DNA from 3 places in the Sinomonas halotolerans genome. Region 1 is predicted to be linked to each of the others. Evidence: riboswitches for the same ligand, from Rfam matches in the RefSeq annotation. Region 1 holds a riboswitch; each other region holds the start of a gene.

Region 1 (7,619 bases):
GGGCGCACGGCGGTGGACTGCGGACTCGCCGGCACGGTCATGCGCTTCGTGCCGCCGCTCGCCGCGCTGTGCCGGGGCGAGATCGCGTTCGACGGCGATCCGCACGCCCGGGTGCGTCCCATGGGTCCCGTGATCGACGCCCTCGCTTCCCTCGGCGTCGGCCTGTCCTCCCCCGGCGCCCCCGCCGGCGCCCGGGGACGTGCGGAGCGACCGGCATCGCTGCCGTTCACCGTGCACGGCACCGGCTCCGTGCGCGGCGGGCACGTGGTGCTCGACGCATCCGGCTCGAGCCAGTTCGTCTCGGCGCTGCTCCTGGCCGGGGCGCGCTTCGAGGAGGGCCTGCACCTCGAGCACTCGGGCCCGCCTGTGCCGAGCCTCGACCATATCGCCATGACCGTGACGGTCCTGCGCGGGCTCGGCGTCGAGGTGGATGACTCGAGGCCGGGCCACTGGATCGTCTCGCCCGGCACTGTGCGGGCCTTCGACGTGCGGATCGAGCAGGACCTCTCCAATGCGGGGCCGTTCCTCGCCGCCGCGCTCGCCACGGGCGGCACCGTCCGGGTGCCGAACTGGCCGGACGGCACGACCCAGGTCGGGGACGCGTGGCGCGAGATCCTCCCCCGTCTGGGGGCAGAAGTGACGCTCGAGGACGGCACGCTCACCGTCCGCGGCGGCGCGCGCATCACCGGCGCGGAGCTCGCGGACACGAGCGAGCTCGCGCCCACGGTCGCGGCGCTGTGCGCGCTCGCCGACTCGCCCTCCCGGCTCACCGGCATCGCGCACCTGCGCGGGCACGAGACCGACCGGCTGGCCGCCCTCGTCGCCGAGATCCGGCGCCTCGGCGGCGACGCGGAGGAGACGGAGGACGGGCTCGTGATCCGCCCTGCCGCGCTGCGCGGGGCCCTCGTCCGCTCCTACGCGGACCACCGCATGGCCACCGCGGGAGCAATCTGGGGACTCGCCGTCGAGGGCGTCGAGGTGGACGACATCGCCACGACGTCGAAGACCATGCCGGAGTTCCCCCAGATGTGGGCCCGCATGCTCGCCCAGGGGAGCAGCGCCGTCGAACGCGACGCCGGGCAGCCCTCAGACGTGCAGCACGCAGTCGGCCACGAGGGAGCCAACGCCTGACATGCCGCGCGAGTGGGACGAGAGCGACGTCCGCGTCCGGCCGAACAAGCGCGGCAGCCGGCCGAGGACCAAGGACCGCCCGAGCCATGAGGACGCCGTGCTCGGGCGCATCGTCACGGTGGACCGCGGCCGCTACACGGCGATCGTCGCCGAGGACACGCCGGACGAGCGGCTTGTCATCGCGGCCCGTGCGCGCGAGCTGAGGCGCACCCCGGTGGTCCCCGGGGACTTCGTGGGCCTTGTGGGGGACGTGAGCGGCGGGCCCGACACGCTCGCGCGGCTCGTGCGGGTCGAGGAGCGCTCCACCCTCCTGCGGCGCAGCGCGGACGACACGGACCCGGTCGAGCGGGTCGTCGTCGCCAATGCCGACCAGCTCGTGATCGTGGTCGCGGCCGCCAACCCCGAACCGCGCACGGGCTTCATCGACCGTGCACTCGTCGCCGCGTACGACGCCGGGATCGAGCCGCTCCTCCTCGTGACCAAGGCGGACCTCAAGGATCCCGCCCCACTCCTGGCGACCTACGAGCAGCTGCCGCTGACCGTCGTCGTGAGCCGCACGGCCGGGCCCGCGGCTCCGGGCGAGGACACCGGCCAAGGGGCCGCCGCGGAAGCGGCCAGCATCGATGCCCGCGCCGCCGACGGCTCCTCCGCACGGCTCGACGCCGCAGCGGTCGAGACGCTCCGCGCCGAGCTCGGCGGCCGCGTCACCGTGCTCCTGGGCCACTCCGGGGTCGGCAAGTCCACCATGGTCAACGCCCTCACGGGGGCGGACCGCGCCACCGGCGGCGTCAACGCCGTCACCGGGCGCGGGCGGCACACCTCCTCCTCTGCGCTCGCCCTGCGGCTCGCCGACGCGCCGCCGGGCAGCTGGATCATCGACACCCCCGGCATCCGCTCGTTCGGGCTCGCCCACGTGGACCCGGACCGCATCCTCGCCGCCTTCCCGGACCTCGAACCCGGCACCGAGGCCTGCGAGCGCGGATGCCGGCACGACGCCGCGGCCGTGGGCTGCGGCCTCGACGCCTGGGTCGCGGACGGCGAGGCGGGCGACGCCGGTCCCGCCCGCCTCGCTTCCCTGCGACGCCTCCTCGGCGCAGACCCCCGCGAGGAGGCGCAGGAGTCCAAGGTCCTCGGCAGCTGAACGCGGCGGCGCCCACGACGCGGCGCCTCCACGCCCACACCCGCGGCGCCCACGACGCGGCGCCTCCCCCGGCCGTTCGCGGCGAGGCGATAGCGTAAGTGCCATGATCGCTGCCCCCGAGACGTACAACGACGACCTCCGCCTCGCACACGTGCTGGCCGACTCCGTCGACGCCCAGACGATGGAGAGGTTCAAGGCCCTCGACCTCAAGGTCGAGACCAAGCCGGACCTCACGCCCGTCACCGACGCCGACCGGGCCGCGGAGGAGGCCATCCGGGGGCAGCTCTCCCGCTCGCGTCCGCGGGACGCCGTGGTGGGCGAGGAGTTCGGGACCACGGGGCACGGCTCCCGCCGCTGGATCATCGACCCGATCGACGGGACGAAGAACTTCGTGCGCGGCGTCCCGGTGTGGGCCACGCTCATCGCCCTCGCGGACGGGGACGAGGTCGTGGTCGGGGTGGTCAGCGCCCCGGCGCTGGGCCGCCGGTGGTGGGCGGTCAAGGGCGCCGGCGCCTATACGGGCCGGTCCCTCGCGTCCGCGACGCGGCTGCACGTGAGCAACGTGTCGCGCCTCGAGGACGCTTCCCTGTCCTACTCGAGCCTGAGCGGGTGGAAGGAACGGGGCACGCTGGACAGCTTCCTGGGCCTCACCGAGGACGTCTGGCGCACGCGCGCGTACGGCGACTTCTGGTCCTACTGCCTCCTTGCCGAGGGCGCCGTCGACATCGCCACCGAGCCGGAGCTGGCGCTCTACGACATGGCGGCGCTCGTGCCGATCGTCACCGAGGCCGGCGGCCGCTTCACCTCGCTCGAGGGAGAGGACGGGCCGTGGGGAGGCAATGCCGTGGCCACGAACGGGATTCTCCACTCCGAGGTCCTCTCCCGCCTGACCCCGGGCTACGACGACCTCCTCTGATTCCGGGGCCGGACCTCTTGGCGGATGCCACGTCGAATTTCGTCACAGAGGACCGTTCCCCGTAGGCCACGGATGCGCGCCCGCGCGTCCGTGGCCTACTCTCTTCAACAGGTCACGAGTGCCAGCGCGAAACCCCGGTTTGCTGGCCGGCAACCCTCCTGACGCGGTGGGGTGCCCCGGGTGACGACCAGGCCGGTCCGGAGCGGACCCGGCAAGCGCGGACCCCCACGGGTCCCTCCAACGCGAGGACTCTGCCATGGACACTGCCCTGCCCACCCTTCCCGGCCCTTCCCCGGTTTCCCCGGTGTCCCGGCTGTCCCGGATCGACGACGCCGACTACCCGCACGCCGTCGAGCCCCTCGCCGAGGTGGTCGGAGGCGCGCTGCTCGCGCCGCTCGTGGGCGGCGGGGAGGTGCGGTACGCGAACCTCGACTATGCGGCCTCCGCCCCCGCCCTCGCCGAGGTCGCCGACTATCTGGCCGAGATCCTCCCCTACTACGCGAGCGTGCACCGGGGAGCCGGCTATGCGTCCCAGGTCTCGACGAGCCTGTACGAGAATGCGCGCAGCACGGTGCGCTCGTTCGTCGGCGCCCGGGCCGACGACGCGGTGGTCTTCACCCGCAACACCACCGACGCGCTCAACCTCCTCGCCCGCTGCCTCCCCCGCACGGGAGAGGTGCTCTACCTCGACCTCGAGCACCACGCGAACCTCCTGCCCTGGCAGGCGCGGCCGCACCGCAGCGTCGTCGCGGCCGACACGCTCGAGGAGACCGTCGAACGGGTCCGGCTCGCCCTCGCCGACGGGACCGTGGCCCTGCTCGCGGTGACGGGCGCCTCGAACGTCACGGGCGAGGTGCTGCCTGTCGCCGAGCTCGCCGCCCTCGCCCACGCGCACGGGGCCCGGATCGCGGTGGACGCCGCGCAGCTCGCGCCGCACCGCCGCATCGACATGGCCGGGGATGGCGCGGGGCAGGCGGACATCGACTATCTCGCGTTCTCGGGCCACAAGCTGTACGCGCCGTTCGGCGCCGGGGTGCTCGTGGGCAGGCCCGACTGGCTCGACGCCGGCGCGCCGTACCTCGCCGGCGGGGGTGCCGTGAAGGACGTGCGGCTCGACTCCGCGACATGGGCCACCGGGCCCGCGAGGCACGAGGCCGGCTCACCGAACGTGCTCGGCGCGGCGACCCTTGCCAAGGCCGCCCAGGTCCTCGCCGGGCTCAACCCCACGGCGTGGGACCTCCACGAGCTGCAGCTGCGCTCGGCGCTCATCGCCGGCCTCACGGCGGTCGACGGCGTCAAGGTCCACACGCTGTTCGCGGACCATGCGGGAGGCGCCCCGGGCGACGTCACCGGCGGAGGGACGATCGGCGTCGTCAACTTCTCCGTTGCCGGGCACGACGCGGGCCTGGCCGCCGCCTACCTCTCGGCCGAGCACGGGGTCGGCGTGCGGGACGGGCGGTTCTGCGCGCATCCGGTGCTGCGGCGGCTGGGGCTGCCCTCGGGTTCGCTGCGGGCGAGCTTCGGCGTCGGCTCGAGGCTCGAGGACGTCAGGCGGCTCGTGGCCGGTGTCGAGGCGCTCGTGTCCGGCGGGCTGGGCGGGGACTACCGCGTGGACGCGGGCCGCTGGGTCCCCGCGCACGATCCCCGGCCTTTCCCCGCGTGGGCTCCCAACACCCCGGGCACCGCTGGCGCCGCGCCCTGCGCGGCAGACGTCTGAGGCACCGCAGAGGCCTGAGGCCCCGCAGCCCGCGTCCCGCCGCCGCGTGTCCGCGTAGAGTGGAGGGCTGGGACGAACGGGAGGTGCCATGGGACGCGGCGGTCCGAAGCTGCATGACGCACGACGCCGGGAGCTCGCCCGGGCGTTCGAGGCCGGCGGCGAGCACTACGAGAGGGTCCGTCCGGGCTACCCGCCGGAGTCCGCGGAATGGCTCATCCCGGCCGGGGCGCGGACTGCGGTCGACTTCGGCGCCGGCACGGGGAAGTTCGCCGCACTCCTCCTCGAGCGCGGGCTCGAGGTCACGGCCGTGGACCCCTCGGCGGACATGCTCGCCCAGCTCTCGCGCAGCCACCCCGCGGTGCGCTGCGTCGTGGCGCCCGCCGAGGCCACGGGACTGCCCGACGGCTGCGCGGACCTCGTGGTCGCCGCGCAGGCGTGGCACTGGTTCGACCATGCCGCCGCGACGCGCGAGGCGGCCCGGCTGCTGCGCACGGGCGGCCGCGCCGGCCTGGTCTGGAACCAGCTCGACACCTCCGTCCCGTGGGTGCACCGCCTGACCCGGATCATGCACGCCGGGGACGTCCACAGGCCCGGGTACCGCCCGCCCACCGGGCCTGAGCTCACGGGCTGGGAGTCCGCCCTGTTCCCCTGGGAGGACCGGACCACGCCGGAAGGAATCGTGGAGCTCGCGCAGTCCCGCAGCTACTACCTCCGCGCCGACGCCCACCACCGGGCACGGGTCGAGGACAACCTCGCCTGGTACCTCTACGAGCACCTCGGGCACGCACCCGGCGAGTCCCTCGCGCTGCCCTACCTCACGCAGGCGTGGCGGGCTGCCGCCCGCTGACGCGGGAAGGGGCCAGACGCGTCCCCGTGCACTGCCCCCGCTTGGGTAGGCTGGTGGGGTGAAGAGCGCGCCATCATCGTCCACCGAGGACTACGTGAAGGTCATCTACTCCTTCACGGAGTGGCAGGACAAGCCCATCACGTCCTCGCAGCTGGCCGCACGCCTCGGCGTCGCCAACTCCTCCGTCTCCGAGATGGTGCGCAAGCTCAAGGACCAGGGCCTCGTGGACCACCAGCCCTACGGCGCCGTGCGGCTCACCGACGCCGGCCGCGAGCTGGCCCTGCGCATGGTCCGCCGGCACCGGCTCCTCGAGACGTTCCTGGTCAACGAGCTCGGGTACCGCTGGGACGAGGTGCACGACGAGGCGGAGCACCTCGAGCACGCGGTCTCCGACCTCTTCGTCGAACGGCTGGCCGCCAAACTGGGCCACCCCGGGCGGGACCCGCACGGGGACCCGATCCCGAGCGCGTCCGGCGCCGTGGAACGCCCCGACGCGCACCGCCTCAGCGAGCTCGACGCCGGCCACGAGGGCCGCATCACCCGCATCAGCGACGACAACCCGGACCTCCTGCGCTACCTCGCCACCGAGCACATCGCGCTCGACTCCGACGTCGTCGTCGTGCGGCGCAAGCCCTTCGGCGGGCCGCTCGTGGTGCGGATCCGCGAGGGCGGCGCGGAGCGGGACTTCGACGTCGCGGACGAGGTGGCCGACTCCCTCTGGGTCGAGAGCGGCCGGCCCCACGCCGGGTGCACGCTCGGGCAGTAGTGGGCGCGGCGGCGGCCCGAACGCAGAACACCCCCGGTCCGAAGACCGGGGGTGTTCTGGGATGTCGCGACTCATCCGTGAAGGATGTCCCTTCACAAGAGTGGAGATGGGGGGAATTGAACCCCCGTCCGATGCGGTTTTGCCAGGGCTTCTCCGGGCGCAGCGTGCTTCGGGATTTCTCGGCCCCAGCCATCATGCACGCAAGTGGCTGACCCGGGCCCAGTCATCGAAGAGTCCCACCAGCCCCGATGACGAGGGCTGGCAGCAGTGGCCGTCTAGATGACGCCAGGATCCGGGTCGACAGCAGTCCCGGGCTGACGGACTTGCTCGCTACTTAGGCAGCGAGAGCGAAGTCAGTGCGCTTAGAGTTGGCACTTATTGGTTTGCAGAGAGCGTTGACGAGATGACTCTGCATCCTCGGCCCGCTTCACCTGTCGCGACCTACATCGTCGAAACCGATCATCCCCTCTTCAGTTGTCAAACTGCCCGGATCCCCTCTCGGCGACCCGGAACATCCAGTATAGCGCCCTCGCCCCGGGGATTATTCCGGCGCCTCGCGGAGCAGGCCGGCGCGCTCCTTGGCCTCGAGGACGCGGAGGGCGGCGTCGTCCACGGTCCGCGCGAACGCCCGGTCGGCGCGGGCGCGGTCCACGATCCCCTGCCAGACGCGCGGCGCGAGGACGCTGTTCGTGCACAGGGCCATCGTGCCGCCAGCGGCGAGGAAGTCGGCGCCCCGCCGCTCCGGAGGGACCGGTGCGAGCTGAGCGGCGTCGCAGATGTCGTCCGAGATGATGATGCCTCGGAAGCCCAGGTCCCCGCGCAGCATCCCCCGCATCACCGTCGGCGAGAACACGGCGTCCCTGCCGGGGTCGATCGCCGGATACCTCGCGTTGGAGACCATGAGCCACTCTGCGCCCGCCGCGACCGCGCCGGCGAAGGGTGCGATGTACGGGTCCTTGCGCGTCGTGGCCGGATCGCTGACGCCGCTCGCGGTGTCAGTGTTGGCCGTCACGCGGCCCAGGCCGGGGAAGTGCTTGGGCACCGCAGCGACCCCGCCGTCCGCCATCCCCTGCGCGAACGCGATCCCGTGCGCCGCGACGG
Region 2 (7,619 bases), on a different contig from region 1:
GCACCACCGCGGCCCCGGCGCCCGCCGAGTACACCCCGGCGGACCACAGCAGCGCCACGGCCGCCGCGCCGGCCATGGCGGGGAGCGCGTAGATGTCATGCCGGTTGAACAGCTGCGGGCGCACGTTCGCCACGGTGTCGCGGAGCACCCCGCCGCCGATCGCGGTCGTGGTGCCCAGCAGGGCGGCCGAGACCGGGTGCACCCCCACACTCAGCGCCGTGAGCGTGCCGGTGACGCAGAAGAGTGCCAGCCCGGCGGCGTCGAACGTCAGGAGCACCCGCCGGAGCCGCTGCACGGCAGGCATGAGGAAGAACACCACGGCCGCCGCGAGGACCGGCGGGGCCATGTACACGGGCTCGGCGAACGCGAGCGGCAGGCGGCCCAGGATCACGTCCCGGATCACACCGCCGCCGATCCCGGTGAGGGAGCCCAGCAGCACGGACCCCACGATGTCGAAGTGCTTCTGCGCGGCCGCGAGGCAGCCGGACACGGCGAAGGCGAAGACCCCCGTGAGGTCCACCACGAGCAGCCAGGGAACGGTGTCCATGCCACCACAGTAGGGGGTGGCAGAATGGCGCCATGCGGACATTCGGGGTCGAAGAGGAACTGCTCATTGTGGACCCCGAAAGCGGTGAACCGCTCCCGCTCGCGGAGCGCGTCCTCGCTGTGGCGGGCCGCCCGCGGGACATGGAGCGGGAGTTCAAGCTCGAGCAGGTGGAGATCCAGACCGAGCCGTCCCTCACCCAGCCCGAGCTCCTCGGGCAGCTCTACCGGGCCCGCACGAGCGTGGACCGCGCCGCCCGGCAGGTGGGCGCCCGCATCGCGGCCCTCGCCACGTCCCCGCTGAGCGCCGCCTCGCACCTGAGCCCGGGACCGCGCTTCGCGGCCATGGCGGAGGACTTCCGCATCACCTCCCAGGAGCAGCTCACGTGCGGGCTCCACGTGCACGTGGCCGTGGAGAGCGACGCCGAGGGCGTGGCCGTCCTGGACCGGATCCGCGAGTGGCTGCCCGTGCTCGTGGCGCTGAGCGCCAACTCGCCGTTCTGGCACGGGTCCAACACGGGCTACGCGAGCTTCCGCACCCAGGCGTGGAACCGCTGGCCCACCTCGGGGCCGCAGGAGCTGTTCGGCACGCCGGAGCAGTACCACGGGCTCGTGGCGGACATGGTGCAGACCGGGTCCATCCTGGACGAGGGCATGATCTACTTCGACGCCCGGCTCTCCAGGCACCACCCCACCGTCGAGGTGCGGGTGGCGGACGTGCCGCTGCGTGCCGCCGACTCTGCCCTGCTGGCCGTGCTCGTCCGGGGGCTCGTGGAGACCGCTGCGCGGGAGGCCGCCGAGGGCCGCCCGCCGCTCGGCACTCCGGCCGCGCTCCTGCGACTCGCGGCGTGGCGGGCCAGCCGGTCCGGGCTCAACGGGGGTCTGGTCCATCCCGTGAAGCAGGTCCCGGTTCCCGCGCACGACGCCGTGGGGGACCTCCTCGCGCACGTCGCCGAGGTGCTGCGCGAGTCGGGCGAGCTCCCGTCCGCCACCCGGGCGGTCGAGCAGCTCATGGCGCGCGGGACCGGGGAGCGCGAGCAGCGTGAGGCGGCCGTGGGCGGCGAGGCGCTGGCCGCCGTCGTGGCCGCCGCGGTCGAGGCGACCCAGTCCCACGACGGAGGCTGGGACCCCAGCGCCTGACCCGGGGTCACCTTCCTGCGACGCGGGGTCATTTCCCAGCGATGCGGGGTCACCTTGAGAAGCGGCCTGCCCGTCAGAATGGGAAGATGAACGAGCCCGGCGGAGACCTGCGCCTTCCACCGTCGCCCGGAGCGCCGCGAGGCGTGCTGATCCCCGCAGCGGAGCTTGTAGAGCGGTTCAGCCGCTCGAGTGGTCCCGGAGGCCAGGGCGTCAACACGACGGACAGCCGCGTCGAGCTGCTCTTCGACCCGGGCGCGAGCACGGCCTTCACCGATGTCCAGCGCGAGCGGGTTCTCAAGGCCCTCGCCGGCCGCCTCGTCGGAGGACGAGTAAGTCTCGTGGCGTCGGGAGAGCGATCACAGCTGCGCAACCGGCAATCAGTCCGCGAGCGGCTGGTCGCACTCCTCTCCGAAGCGCTCCTGCCGCCCGGGCCAGTCCGCCGGCCGACTCGCCCGACGCGCGGTTCCCAGGCCAGGCGCCTCGAGGCCAAGAAGCGGCGCAGCGAGACCAAGTCCGGTCGCCGCAATCCGCCCCGTGATTGATTCCGTGCGTGCCGCGTCCACGACGTTGGCCCCTCCTCGGGGACGGGACCCCTCAATCGAGGGGACGGGACCCCGCAATCGAGGGGACGGGACCCCGCAATCGAGGGGACGGGACCCCGCAATCGAGGGGACGGGACCCCGCAACGGGGTGGGGGGGAGGGGACGGGTCAGCGGAGGAGGGCGCGGAGCGCCCGTCCGTAGGCGAGCCGCGCGGCGGCAGCAGCGAGCCGCCCGAGGGGGCCGCCGAGCCGGCCGAGGGCGAAGTCCTGCTCCCAGCGGACGGACGAGCCGCCGTCGTGCGCCGAAACGGTGAGCCGGACCTCGCCCCGGATCACCTGCCCGCTCTTCACGATCCGGGCCCGCCCGGGCGCGCCGCTGGCAGGGGGAGCGACCTCGGCGACGGTCATGACATCGTCGAACCCGACGGGACCTACGGCTGTGCGCGCCACGAACCGGTGCCCGGGCCGGAGATCGCGGGCCCCGTCGGCGCCCTCGGTGAGGCGGGTCAGCGGGGCGACCCGGCCGTGGGCCCTCAGGTCGAGGACCCGGTCCCAGGCCTCGGCGGGCGGCAGCGGGGTGGTGAGCGTGATCCCGAAGCGGTGCACCTGGCTCAGCCTGCCACCGGGAGCGCGCGTCCCAGGTCCGCGATGAGGTCGCCCACGTCCTCGAGGCCCACCGAAAGCCGCACCACGCCGTCGCCCAGGCCGATCGCGGCCCGGCCCTCCGGCCCCATGGCGCGGTGCGTGGTCGTGGCGGGGTGGGTGATGAGGGACTTGGAGTCGCCGAGGTTGTTCGAGATGTCGATGACGCGCAGGCCGTTGAGCAGGCGGAACGCGGCGTCCTTGCCGTGGCCCTCGGGGGCCTCGAGCTCGAACGTGAGCACCGTGCCGCCGGCGCCCATCTGCTTGCGCGCGAGCTCGAACTGAGGGTGCGAGGGCAGGAGCGGATACTTGACCCACCGGATCCCCGGCTGCGCTTCGAGCCATTCCGCGATCGCGAGTGCGGAGGCGGATGCGTGCCGGACCCGCAGCCCCATCGTCTCGAGGCCCTTCGTGAGGACCCACGCGTTGAACGCCGAGAGCGCCGGGCCCGTGTGGCGCATGAGCTGCTTGACCGGCCCGTCGATGAACTCCTTGGGCCCGAGCACGGCGCCGCCGAGGACGCGCCCCTGCCCGTCGATGTGCTTGGTGCCCGAGTACACGACCACGTCCGCGCCGAAGTCGAGGCTCTTCTGCAGCAGCGGGGTGGCGAAGACATTGTCGACGACGACCGTCGCACCCGCCGCATGGGCCAGGTCCGCGACCGCGCGGATGTCCACGATCTCCTGCATCGGGTTGGACGGGGACTCGAAGAACACCGCCGTGGTAGGGACCGAGAGCGCCTCGGCCCACTGGTCCAGGTCCGGCCCGTCGACGAACACGGTCTCCACGCCCCAGCGCGGCAGGATCTCGTTTAGGATCACGAAGCACGAGCCGAACAGGCTCCGCGCCGCGACCACCCGGTCGCCGGCGGCGAGCAGCGCGGCGAGGGCCGTGAACACGGCGGACATCCCGGAGGCGGTGGCGAAGCACGCCTCGGCGCCCTCGATGAGGCGCAGCCGCTCCTGGAAGGTCGCGACGGACGGATTGCCGTACCGGGAGTAGACGAAGCGCTCGTCCTCGCCGGTGAAGGCGCGTTCGGCGGCCTCCGCGGACTCGTAGACGAACCCGGAGTTGAGGAACACCGCCTCGGAGGTCTCGTGGAAATCGGTGCGGAGGAGCCCTCCGCGCACGGCCTGGGTGTCCTGCCCCCAGCCGGCGGCGTCGATGCTGAAGTTCACTTGATCCTGACTGTCCTGCTCGTGGTCTTGCTCAGGGGCCTGCGGCCCCGTGCCTACTCCTGGCCCAGATTGGTGGGCAGCCCGCGGTTCTTCCACCCGTTCACAGTCCTCCGGCCGTCCGGGCCGGGGTGGCCCTCGAAGCCCTCGAGGAGGTTGTAGGCGGTGAACCCGAGGTTGGCCGCGACCTCGGCGGCCGCGGCGGAACGGGCCCCGGAGCGGCACAGGAAGATGAGGTCCGTGGAACCCGGCTCGGGGGCCTGGAGCTGGAGCTCCATGAGGAAGTCAGGGTTGGGGATCCCGCCGGCGAACACCCACGGGATGAAGAGGGGGTCGTTGTCCACGGAATGCGTGTCCGGGATGCCGATGTGGGCCCATTCCTCCTCGGTGCGCACGTCCACGAGCACGGCCCCGTCCTTGAGGCGCTGCCACGCCTGCTCCGGCGTGAGGTCGCCCGCGTAGCTCATGCGTGGCCCTCGCCCTCGTACTCGAGGCCCTCGACCGCGGAGGCCACGGCGGCGTCCGCGCGCGCGACCGCGTGCGGGAGGATCACGGCCTGCGCCACGATCACCTCGGAGCCGTTGAACGTGGCGGCGGGGGAGCCATGCAGGACGTAGCCTTCCGAGAGCGCCTGGGAGATGCGGGCACAGAACTCGCGCGTGTCCGGGCCCGTCAGGAGCCGGTACGCGAGCTTCTCCTCGCCGGGCGTGGAGGGGGCTGCCGGATCGTTGAGCGGGGTGTGCTCCGTGCCGGGCTGAGCGGTCGCGGTGTCAGTCATGGCGGGCTCCTTCGGGCTTGCTATCGAACGATCGAATGCCGAGTACTCACCTGAGGCACCCCGCCGCACGGAGGGTTGCCGGCCAGCAAGTCAGGGCTTCCGCGCTGGCACTCGTTACTCTCGGTCGAACGTAGCACGGGGCGCCGGGGCCAGCCATGGGAGCGCAGTAACGATTGGCAATACGCGGATGGGCAGGGAGGGACCTCAGAAGATGGACCAGCCGGTCCTCTCTGCGAGCTCCGCGAGGGCCGCGGCCCCGGCGATCGAATTCCCGTGCGCGTCGAGCCGCGGGCTCCACACGCAGACCGCGCAGACCCCCGGCACGATCGCGAGGATCCCGCCGCCCACGCCGCTCTTGCTCGGCAGCCCGACCCGGTAGGCGAACTCGCCCGCGGCGTCGTACATCCCGCAGGTGAGCATGACGGCGCCGAGCCGCTTCGCGACCGCGGGCGAGACGACCCGCCCGCCCGGCCCCACGCCGTCGTCCGCGAGGAACAGCCCCGCCCGGGCGACATCGGCGCAGGACATCTCGACCGAGCACTGGCGCACGTAGTGGTGCACGACGGCGTCCGCCGGGTTCCGCAGGTTGCCCAGGTCCGCGAGGAGGTGCGCGAGGGCGAGGTTGCGCCCGCTGCGGGCCAGCTCCGCGGCGAACGCGTCCTCGTTGACTGCGCCCCGGCCCGAGGGGGCGGCCAGGAGCCGGAGCACCTCGCCGCTCGCATCGCCGACGGCGTCGATGAGGTGGTCCGTGACGACGAGAGCGCCGGCATTGATGAAGGGGTTCCGGGGGATGCCCCGCTCGGCCTCGAGCTGCACGAGCGAATTGAAGGCCGTGCCGGAGGGCTCGCGGTGCACGCGGGACCAGAGGCCGCTGCCGCCGTCGTGCCCGAGCGCGAGGGCGAGGGAGAAGACCTTGGAGATGCTCTGGACCGAGAAGGGGACGGCGGCGTCCCCGGCCTCGAAGACCTCCCCCGAGGCCATGGCCACCGCGATGCCGAAGCGGGTGTGGTCGACCTCGGCAAGGTGCGGGATGGACCCGGGGACGGAGCCGAGGGCGCGTGTGGGCCGGTGCGCACGCACGAGGTCCTCGAGGAGGGCGCCGAGGCCGGGCCGTCCGGGGTCCGCCGTGCTGCGCGGGCGGGGCGGAACGGCGGTGGCCGTCACGAGCCCCCTCCCCTGAGCGCTCCGCGGGACCACAGGCCGAGGTGGAGCTGGGCGATGGCAGCGTGCGCGGGGTTGCCGAAGTCCAGGCGCGTGAGGCGCTCGGCCTTGGCCACCCGGTAGTAGACGGTGTTGCGGTGCACGCCCATGGCCCGGGCGCACGCGGCCACGTCCGCCGACGCCCCGAAGTACCCGGACAGCGTCCCGGCGAGCTCCGGGTCCCCGGTGAGGAGGTCCGTGAGGGCCCGGTGCCTGAAGCCCGAGGTGGCGAAGGCCGAGACGGCCTCGTGCAGGAGGACGTCCGTCTCGACGTCGTCGATCGCCGCGACCTGCGCGCCGGCACCCCGCAGGAGGGAGTCCATGACGGCCTCGGCCTCGGCGAGGGAGGCGTGCAGCGCGGTGAGGCTCGGGACGATCCGGCCGACGGCGACGAACGCCGTGACGCCCAAGTGCCTCTTCGCGTCGGCGGCCACGAGGCTCCCGAGGGAGCGCAGCGCGGCGGTGTCGGTGCGCGCGGCGAGGGCCGGGAGGACAGCCGCGGTGCGCCCGCCGTGCTGTCCGACGATTGCGGAGCCCTTGAAGGCGGCCGCGTGCAGCGCGACGAGGTCCGCGAGCTGGCCGTGGACGAGCTCGGCGTCCTCGGCCATGGCGTCGGCGGGGGAGACCCCGACGAGGAGGAGGCACGAGGGCGCGTCGTGCGCCACGCCGAGGGTCTTGGCGCACGCCAGCGCCTGCGCCGGCCCGGCCAGGAGGCGGTCGATGCGGTCGGCGTGCATCGTGACGGACTGCTGGTTCCGGTACCGGATCAGCTCCGACGCGGCGCGCCGCGCGGCGCCGGTGAGGGCGTAGGCGACGTTCTCGCCGAACCCAGCGCCGGTCTCCTGGAGCCAGATGTAGCCCATGATGCGCTCCCCGGCGAAGATGGCGATCGCGGCGCGCTCGCGCAGCCCCTGCTCCGGCCGGGCCGGCACGCGGACCACGCCGCGGGTCCGGTGCATCTCGCGGTACGCGCCGAGGTCCTTGAGCATGAGCTCGTACTCCCGCGGCCCGCGCCGGGTGAGGATCGAGGCCTTGCGGAGCTCGTCGATGTTGTTCGACAGGGTCGAGTACGCGAGCACGCGGTTGGCGGCGTCCTCGATCACGACGTGGCTCGAGGTGATCCTCGCGGTCGTCTGGGCCAGGGCGAACAGGTCCTCCTCGAGGAGGGCCATCGCCGCGGCCTGCGGTTCCGCGCCGTTGATCCGTCGCGCCGCGGCCGAGACGATCCGGTCCCACGGTGCCTCGGGGGCGACGAGAAGGAGCCCGACCCCGTGGGCGCGGCAGATGTCCTCGGCCTCCGCCGCCTGGTCCCCCTCGCCCTTGACCGCCACGGCGGCGGGGCCCGCCAGGGCTGCCCGCTCGATGGCCGGGACGGCGGCGCGCCCCCGCGCGCCGACGAGGCACACGAGCGCGGAGCCGACGCCGGGGTGCGCCCCGGGGACGCCTGCCAGGTCCGCCGCCTCGACGACGAGGACGCGGGCGATGTCCCGGTCCGCCTCCGCCGCGTCCAGCCTGAGCTGTGCCCATCCCGGCGGGAGGTCCGCGAGGATGCTCTTGATCGTGGAGCCCACTGCCTCTTCCTTGAAGCGCTTCCTGGCTC
Region 3 (7,619 bases), on a different contig from region 1:
GCGCTCACGAGGCTCGCCCCGATGCGCGCCCTGCGGTGCAGGTCCATCTCGCCGACCTCCGCCACGGAGACGTCGAACCGCTTGCGCACCTCGGCGACGATGGGCCTCACCACGGAGCGCTTCTCCTTGAGCGAGTGCACGTCCCCGAGCAGGAGGTCGAACTCGATCCACGCGATCCACATGGGGCCATTCTCCCCGTCCCGGCGGCCCGCGGTCACTCCTTGGCCCCGCGTCCCCGGGAGCTGACCCCGCGTCCCCGGGAGCTGACCCCGCGTCCCCGGGAGCTGACCCCGCGTCCTCGGGAGGTGACCCCGCGTCCCCGGGAGGTGACCCCGCGTCAGAGCGCCCCGAGCCTGGCCAGGCGGCGGCGGGCTGCGGCCTCGGCGGGCAGCATCGGGTCCAGGGCCCGGCCGACGACGGCGAGCGTCGCCTTCGCGGCGGCCCGCACCGGGAGCGGGACCGGGCCCAGATGCGGGCGCTGCAGCCCGAGGAGGGCCAGATGCCGCGCGGGCATCGACTCGAGGACCGCGTTGAACAGGATGGCGTAGCCGGGCCGCAGCATCGGATCCAGCGGCGGGCGTCTGAGGAAGGCGACCACCTCCTCCACCCGGGGCCCGCCCCCGAGCTGCCCGTCGGCGTCGTACGCCTCCAGCCGCGCGCGGAGGGCGGCATCGGAGCGCGGCGGGTCGGCGACTCCCATGAGCTCCCCGGCCACGGCCCATTCGGCGACGTACCTGTCCGCGCCGCCGGGCACCGGCCCCACGAAGGCCTCGTAGGTGCGCAGGAACGCGTCGGTGAACGCCAGGTGCACCCACGCGGCGAGCACGGGGTCATTGGCGGAATAGTGCTCGTAGGCGCCACGGGCGGAGACGTACTCGCCCTCGACGGGCCGATGCCGGCCTCTCACCCACGCGCACGCGCGCCGCGCGGCTGCCATGTCGCCGTACGTGACGGTGAAGATCCACCGGATCGTGCCCGCGAGGCGCGCAAGCGGGTCGCGGCGGTAGTCGGAGTGCTCCACCACTCCCGCGAGGACGCCCGGATGCAGCGTCTGGGTGAGGAGCGCACGGATGCCGCCCGGGATCGTGGCCATGCGGCCGTGGACGGCCCAGACGGCGGAGTCGGGCGCGAAGAAGCCCGCGTCGTCGCCGTCCTCGAGGGCGGTCTCCCACGCGGGGACCCCCGTGGGCTGGCCGAGGAACGTCAGCCGCAGGCGGGAACCCAGAGGCGCGAGCACATCGAAAGGCACATCTTGAGGCTACGCCGGGACCCCTCCGGTGTGGGGAGTCGGGCCCCGGCGGCCCGCAGCCCGAAGGCGAGAGCTACTTTGCCCAGTACACGTGGTTGGTCAGGGGGACGAAGCCGTCCGCATCCGAGACGCTGACCACCTCGCCGATGAGGATGACGTGGTCCCCCGCGTCCACCCGCTGCCAGAGGCGACACTCGAGGCGCGGGACGTCGTCGGCAACGATCGGCGAGCCCAGCACGCCGGGCTCCCAGGCCAGTCCCGCGAACTTGTCCGTCCCCTTCGCCACGAACCGCTGCACGAGGTCCCGGCGGGACTCGGACAGGATGTGCACGGCGTAGTTGTCGGTCCGGTTCCACACCTCGAATGACGTGGACTTCTTGTCCACCGCCCACGAGACGAGCGGCGGGTGCAGGCTGATCGACGTGAACGAGTTGCTCACGAGGCCCGCCCGGGTGCCGCCGTCCGCTGTGGTGATGACAGCGATGCCCGTGGCCCAGTGCCCCATGGCGCGGCGGAGCTCCGCGCCGCTCACGAGATCCAGGGATGTCACGGTCATGCGCTCCTCCAGCAGTAGCCGGACGCCCACGTGCGGGCGCCGTACTTGCCGCGGATGGCCACCGCGGCCGGATCCTCATCTGGGGCACCCCACTACGGGAGAGGGTTGCCGCCCGGCCAGCCAGAGCTTTGCGCCGGGACTCTTGATCCTGCACTCCAGAGTAGGAAACCCGGCAGGGAAGAGTCCACCGCGCCGAAGTGCGTCGCAACAATCGGCGAAACATTCCGCGAAGCGTTGCGGGAGTCGGGAGCGGATTGTTACGCACGCGCACGCATCGGTTTGGTCTGACCGCGGACCGTGGGCCACAGTGGGGTGAACCATCCCGAGCGGCCGAGAGATCTGGCTCAATGACGCCGCAGCAACCATGGCCCCTTTGCGCGGGCCACAGGTGCTTCAGCCAGGACCGATGGAGATGCACATGAGTTCTTCCGCTGTCGCGACCCTTTCCGCTCCGCGCGCCGGCACCACGCGCGCGGCGTCCCTCGAGTTCCGTGCGGTGGGCCAGGCCTTCGCCGCGCGCCGCGGCTCTCGCGCCGAAAAGGGCGCGCACGACGCCGTCACACGGGTCCTGCGGGACGTCCACCTCACGCTCGTCCCCGGCGAGATCGTCGCGCTCCTCGGCCCGAGCGGCTCGGGGAAATCGACCCTCCTTCGCATCGCCGCCGGCCTGGACACACCCGCCGAGGGCGAGCTGCTCGTGGACGGCACGCCGAGCACGGGAATCTCGGAGCGCTGCGCTGTGGGCTTCCAGGAGCCCCGTCTCGCCCCGTGGCTCAGCGTCCAGGAGAACGTGGCCCTCGGCCTTCCCCGCACCACGGACAGGCGCGAGGGGCAGGCCTCGGTCGAGAGGCTCCTCCACCTCGTGGGGCTCGACCACTGCGCCGGATACAGGCCGGCCGAGATCTCCGGCGGAATGGCGCAGCGGGCCTCTCTGGCGCGCGCCCTCGCCCGCAGGCCCGGCGTCCTGCTGCTCGACGAGCCGTTCGGCGCACTCGACGCACTCACCCGGATGAAGATGCAGGACCTCCTCCTGCGCGTCCACGAGGCCGAGCCGACCACGGTGCTCCTCGTGACACACGACGTGGACGAGGCCCTCCAACTCGCCGACCGTGTGGTGGTCCTCGGCTCCGACCACGGAATTCCCGGGGCGAGGGTCAAGCACGTCCTCGAGGTCCCGGGCGCCCGTCCGCGCGACCGCGACGATGCGGCCCTCGTCGGTCTGCGCCGCACCCTCCTGACGACGCTCGGCGTCGACACCCACCATCACTGACTCCCTGCCGGGCCACCGCCGCGAAGCGGGCGGACCCGCGCATTCCACCCCCACGAAACTCCGTAGAAGAGGTCATCCATGCCTGCCCTGAACCCGTCCTCCACCCGCCGCTCCGTCCTCGGCCTCGGCCTCGGCGCCCTCGCCCTCGGCCTGACCGCGTGCGCCGGCGAAGGCGCTGGCGGCGAGGCCGCCGCAACCGCCGCAGGTGGAAAGGACGGCGCCCTGAACATCGACTGGGCCACCTACAACCCGCTGAGCCTGGTCATCAAGGAGAAGGGCTGGCTCGAAGAGGCGCTCCCCGGAGTGACGGTCACCTGGGTCCAGTCCGCGGGCTCCAACAAGGCCAACGAGGCGCTCCGCTCCGGCGCGGTCGACGTCGGCTCGACCGCGGGCTCCGCCGCCCTCCTCGCCCGCGCCAACGGCTCCCCCATCAAGACGATCAGCCTCTACTCCCAGCCCGAGTGGTCCGCCCTCGTGGTCGCCAAGGGCTCCGCGGTCTCGTCGGTCGCGGACCTCAAGGGCAAGCAGATCGCCGCGACCAAGGGCACGGACCCGTACTTCTTCCTGCTCCAGGCCCTCGAGGCGAACGGGCTCGCGCAGTCTGACGTGACGGTGCAGAACCTCCAGCACGCGGACGGCCGCACGGCCCTCGAGAACGGCTCGGTGGACGCGTGGGCGGGCCTCGACCCGATCATGGCCGCCGCCGAGCAGAACGGCGCGAAGCTCCTCTTCCGCAACATCGACTTCAACACCTACGGCTTCCTCAACGCGACCGAGTCCTTCCTCGCCGAGCGCCCCGAGCAGGCCCAGGCCGTCGTGGACGTGTACGAGAAGGCCCGCGGATGGGCTGCGTCCAACCTCGAGGAGACCACCGAGATCCTCGCCAAGGCCGCCGGGATCGAGCCCGCGGTGGCCGCCAAGGTCCTCAAGGAGCGCACACGCCTCGCGATCGACCCAGTTCCGGGAGAGGCCCAGCGCAAGGTCCTCGAGAAGGTCGGGCCGATCTTCGTCGCCTCGGGCGACGTCTCCGGCCAGGACCGGATCGACGAGGCGCTCGCGTCCCTCTTCGAGCCGGGCCTCGTGTCCAAGGCAGTCAAGTGAGCGACGCTGAGGGAGTCCGCACCGAGGCGACGCACGACGACGGCGGGCGGGCAGCGGCGGCGGACCTCGCCGTCGCGCGCGCCGGGCGCCCCGACGCGAGGGCGGGCCTGAAGCGCGCGGCGATCGGCGCCGTCGTGCCCCTCGCCCTGCTTGCGCTGTGGCAGTGGACCACCGCGGCGGGCCTGTTCAGCGCGGTCCAGCTGCCCGCCCCCGGCGCGGTGGTCGCTGCCGGCGCCGAGCTCGTGGCACGCGGGGAGCTGTGGAGCCACGTCGGGATCTCTACCCAGCGGGTGCTGCTCGGGTTCGTGATCGGCGGGGCGCTGGGGCTCGCGCTCGGCTCGCTCGTGGGGCTGTCCGCATGGGCGGACCGGCTGCTCTCGCCGACCATCGGCGCGCTGCGCGCGGTGCCCTCGCTCGCGTGGGTGCCACTGCTCATCCTGTGGCTCAAGATCGGCGAGAACTCGAAGCTCACGCTCATCGCGATCGGCGCGTTCTTCCCCGTTTTCACCACGGTGTACCTCGCGCTGCGCCACGTGGACCGCAAGCTCGTGGAGGCCGGGCGCGCGTTCGGGCTCGCCGGGGTGAGGCTGCTGACCACGATCCAGCTGCCCGCGATCGTCCCCGCGATCTTCTCGGGCCTCCGGCTCGCACTCGCGCAGGCGTGGCTGTTCCTCGTCGCCGCAGAGCTCATCGCCTCCTCGATGGGGCTCGGATTCCTCCTGACGGACTCGCAGAACAACGGACGGACCGACAGGCTGCTGCTCGCGATCGTGCTGCTCGCGGTCATCGGCAAGATCACCGACGCCCTTCTGGGCGTCGCCGAGCGATGGGCGGTGCGCCGATGGGCGTGAGCACTCAGACCGACCCCGAGCGCATCGCATTCTGGGAGGACGCCGCGCGCCGGCTCGAATGGGCCCGGCCGTGGGACACGGCGCACACGTGGATCCCCGCGGACGCCACGGCCAACGAGCCGCCGGTGATCCGCTGGTTCGAGGGCGGGACGCTCAACGCGGCGGTGAACTGCGCGGACCGGCACGTCGCGGCCGGGCGCGGGGACAAGGTCGCGCTGCACTTCGAGGGCGAGCCCGGCGACCGGGTCACGGTGACGTACGCCGACCTGCAGCGCCGCGTGTCCCAGGCCGCGCACGCGCTCACGGCCCTCGGGGTCGGCAGGGGCGACCGCGTGGTCGTCTACCTGCCGGTGCTGGTGGAGACCGTGGTCATCACGCTCGCGTGCGCCCGGATCGGCGCGGTTCACTCGCTCGTGTTCGGCGGCTTCTCCGCCGAGGCCCTGCGGTTCCGTGTCGAGGACACGGGTGCCAAGCTGCTCGTGACGACAGACGGCCAGTACCGCCGCGGCAAGGCCGTGCCGGTGAAGGAGAACGCCGACGCCGCGGTGCGCGGCGGTGCGGAAGCCGGGGACAACGCCGTCGAGCACGTGCTGGTGATCAGGCGGACCGGAAGCGACATCGCGTGGACGCCGGGCCGCGACGTGTGGTGGCACGATCTCGTCGACGCGCAGCCCGAGGTGCACGAGGCCGAGGCGTTCGACGCCGAGACGCCGCTGTTCATCATGTACACCTCCGGGACCACGGGGAAGCCGAAGGGCCTCGTCCACACGACCGGCGGGTACCTCACGCAGGCGTCGTGGAGCCACGAGTTCCTCTTCTCGAACCCCGATCCCGCGCTGCGGGATGCGGACGTGCACTGGTGCACCGCGGACCTCGCCTGGGTCACGGCCCACACCTACGAGATCTACGGGCCGCTCTCCAACGGCGTCACCCAGGTCATCTTCGAGGGCACCCCGAACACGCCGCACCCGGGGCGGCACTTCGAGATCATCGAGCGCTATGGCGTCACGAGCTACTACACGGCGCCCACGCTCGTGCGTTCGCTCATGGGCTGGTTCCCCGACGGCGTGCCGGCGGAGTACGACTTCTCCTCGGTCCGCGTCTGCGGGACCGTCGGCGAGGCCGTGAACCCGGAGGCGTGGCGCTGGCTGCGGGAGAACGTGGGCCGCGGCGAGGTGCCGATGGTGGACACGTGGTGGCAGTCCGAGACCGGCGCATGCGTGCTCTCGCCGCGCCCGTCAGACCCCGCGTTCAAGCCCGGGTGTGCTACGAGGGCCCTGCCGGGGCTCGCCACCGCGATCGTGGACGACGCCGGCGCGCCGGTTGCGCCGGGCGTGCAGGGGAACATCGTGGTCACCGCGACAGGCCCGGCCATGGCGCGCACCGTATGGGGCAACCCGCAGCGCTACCTCGACTCGTACTGGCGCCAGTACGCCGAGCAGGGCTGGTTCCTCGCCGGCGACGGCGCGAAGTACGACGCCGACGGCGACACCTGGATCCTCGGCCGCACCGACGACGTCCTCAACGTCTCGGGCCACCGCATGTCCACGATCGAGATCGAGTCCGCCCTCGTCTCGCACCCGGCCGTCGTCGAGGCGGGCGTGTGCCCCGTGACGGATGCGGTGACGGGGCACGCGGTGGCGGCGTTCGTCGTCGTGAACCCGGTCGCCGTTGCGGCGCTCGCGGGAAACGGGGGGCTCGACGGCGGCGAGGCGGCTCTCGCGGACGCGCTCCGGGCGCACGTCGCGCAGGCGATCGGGCCGATCGCGAAGCCGCGCGACGTCGTCGTGGTGCCCGACGTGCCCAAGACGCGGTCGGGGAAGATCATGCGGCGCCTGCTCACCCAGCTGTTCGAGGGCACCCCGCTCGGGGACACGACGAGCCTGCAGAACGAGCCGTGCATCGCCGAGATCGAGAAGGTGCTCACAGCCCGATAGTCGGCACGGGACCCCACACCAGACGGGACGGGACCCCGCAACGTTGCCGGGTCCCCGCCCCACCGTTGCGGGGTCCCGTCCCCACCCTTGCGGGGTCCCGTCCCCACCCTTGCGGAGTCCCGTCCCCACCGTTGTGGGGTCACGTCCCCTCACACCCCATTGCGGGGTCATATCCCCCTCATTCTCAGGAAAAGGGGGTCGGGGTGACGCCGGCCCGGAGCATCGCGGCCGAATCCTCGTCTCGGCGCGCCTGGACGCGGCGATCGATCTCGGCGGCGGCCCGGACCTGCCGCACTGCCCATTCCCAGGCCCGACGCAGCCCACGCCGCAGAGCTGGGAAGTCGGGCACCCCGAGAAGGTCGCCGGAGACGTCCGGGACGATGGTCGGAGGGGCGACCGGGGGCACGGCCGCACCGAGCGGCACCCTGGCCGATGCCTCCGCTTCGGGCTCGCGAAGCGCACGGGGAGCGGACGACGGCGGGGCCGCGGCCGGCGTCGTGCGCCCACCGGCCGCCACGGGGCGGTCGTGCGGATCGCGCGCCGGACGGCGGACGGCGCGCCGTCCGGGGTGGAGGAGGCGCTCGTCCGGGAGGAGGCCAGGCGTCGTGTCGGCGGCGGGGGCGGCACTCTGGGTGCGGGTGTTCGTTGCCATGCC

What was found. A riboswitch is a leader RNA that binds a small molecule or an ion and turns the genes downstream of it on or off. The one in region 1 is predicted to bind S-adenosylmethionine.
Region 2: it holds a riboswitch for S-adenosylmethionine, as region 1 does, so the genes downstream of both, ABCQ75_RS13105 (DUF1737 domain-containing protein) here and ABCQ75_RS03250 (aminotransferase class V-fold PLP-dependent enzyme) in region 1, are expected to answer to the same signal.
Region 3: it holds a riboswitch for S-adenosylmethionine, as region 1 does, so the genes downstream of both, ABCQ75_RS05350 (flavin reductase family protein) here and ABCQ75_RS03250 (aminotransferase class V-fold PLP-dependent enzyme) in region 1, are expected to answer to the same signal.

Annotation. Positions count from the first base shown of each region.
Region 1 is NZ_JBDFRB010000002.1:167,125-174,743, reverse strand. Features, by position in the region: gene aroA (3-phosphoshikimate 1-carboxyvinyltransferase) at 1-1,131, shown strand, start outside; gene rsgA (ribosome small subunit-dependent GTPase A) at 1,133-2,272, shown strand; gene hisN (histidinol-phosphatase) at 2,376-3,188, shown strand; SAM riboswitch class IV at 3,299-3,412, shown strand; gene ABCQ75_RS03250 (aminotransferase class V-fold PLP-dependent enzyme) at 3,445-4,905, shown strand; gene ABCQ75_RS03245 (class I SAM-dependent methyltransferase) at 4,994-5,752, shown strand; gene ABCQ75_RS03240 (metal-dependent transcriptional regulator) at 5,811-6,518, shown strand; RNA gene ssrA (transfer-messenger RNA) at 6,617-6,985, opposite strand; gene ABCQ75_RS03230 (glycoside hydrolase family 3 N-terminal domain-containing protein) at 7,060-7,619, opposite strand, start outside.
Region 2 is NZ_JBDFRB010000013.1:33,929-41,547, forward strand. Features, by position in the region: gene ABCQ75_RS13075 (trimeric intracellular cation channel family protein) at 1-547, opposite strand, end outside; gene ABCQ75_RS13080 (glutamate--cysteine ligase) at 580-1,683, shown strand; gene arfB (alternative ribosome rescue aminoacyl-tRNA hydrolase ArfB) at 1,770-2,225, shown strand; gene ABCQ75_RS13090 (SRPBCC family protein) at 2,393-2,830, opposite strand; gene ABCQ75_RS13095 (O-succinylhomoserine sulfhydrylase) at 2,836-4,044, opposite strand; gene ABCQ75_RS13100 (rhodanese-like domain-containing protein) at 4,098-4,508, opposite strand; gene ABCQ75_RS13105 (DUF1737 domain-containing protein) at 4,505-4,819, opposite strand; SAM riboswitch class IV at 4,828-4,938, opposite strand; gene ABCQ75_RS13110 (glutaminase) at 5,024-5,983, opposite strand; gene ABCQ75_RS13115 (PucR family transcriptional regulator) at 5,980-7,590, opposite strand.
Region 3 is NZ_JBDFRB010000003.1:256,547-264,165, reverse strand. Features, by position in the region: gene ABCQ75_RS05360 (DUF503 domain-containing protein) at 1-182, opposite strand, end outside; gene ABCQ75_RS05355 (oxygenase MpaB family protein) at 338-1,249, opposite strand; gene ABCQ75_RS05350 (flavin reductase family protein) at 1,323-1,805, opposite strand; SAM riboswitch class IV at 1,842-1,953, opposite strand; SAM riboswitch class I at 2,120-2,218, shown strand; gene ABCQ75_RS05345 (ABC transporter ATP-binding protein) at 2,224-3,075, shown strand; gene ABCQ75_RS05340 (aliphatic sulfonate ABC transporter substrate-binding protein) at 3,154-4,176, shown strand; gene ABCQ75_RS05335 (ABC transporter permease) at 4,173-5,027, shown strand; gene acs (acetate--CoA ligase) at 5,003-6,964, shown strand; gene ABCQ75_RS05325 (hypothetical protein) at 7,149-7,616, opposite strand.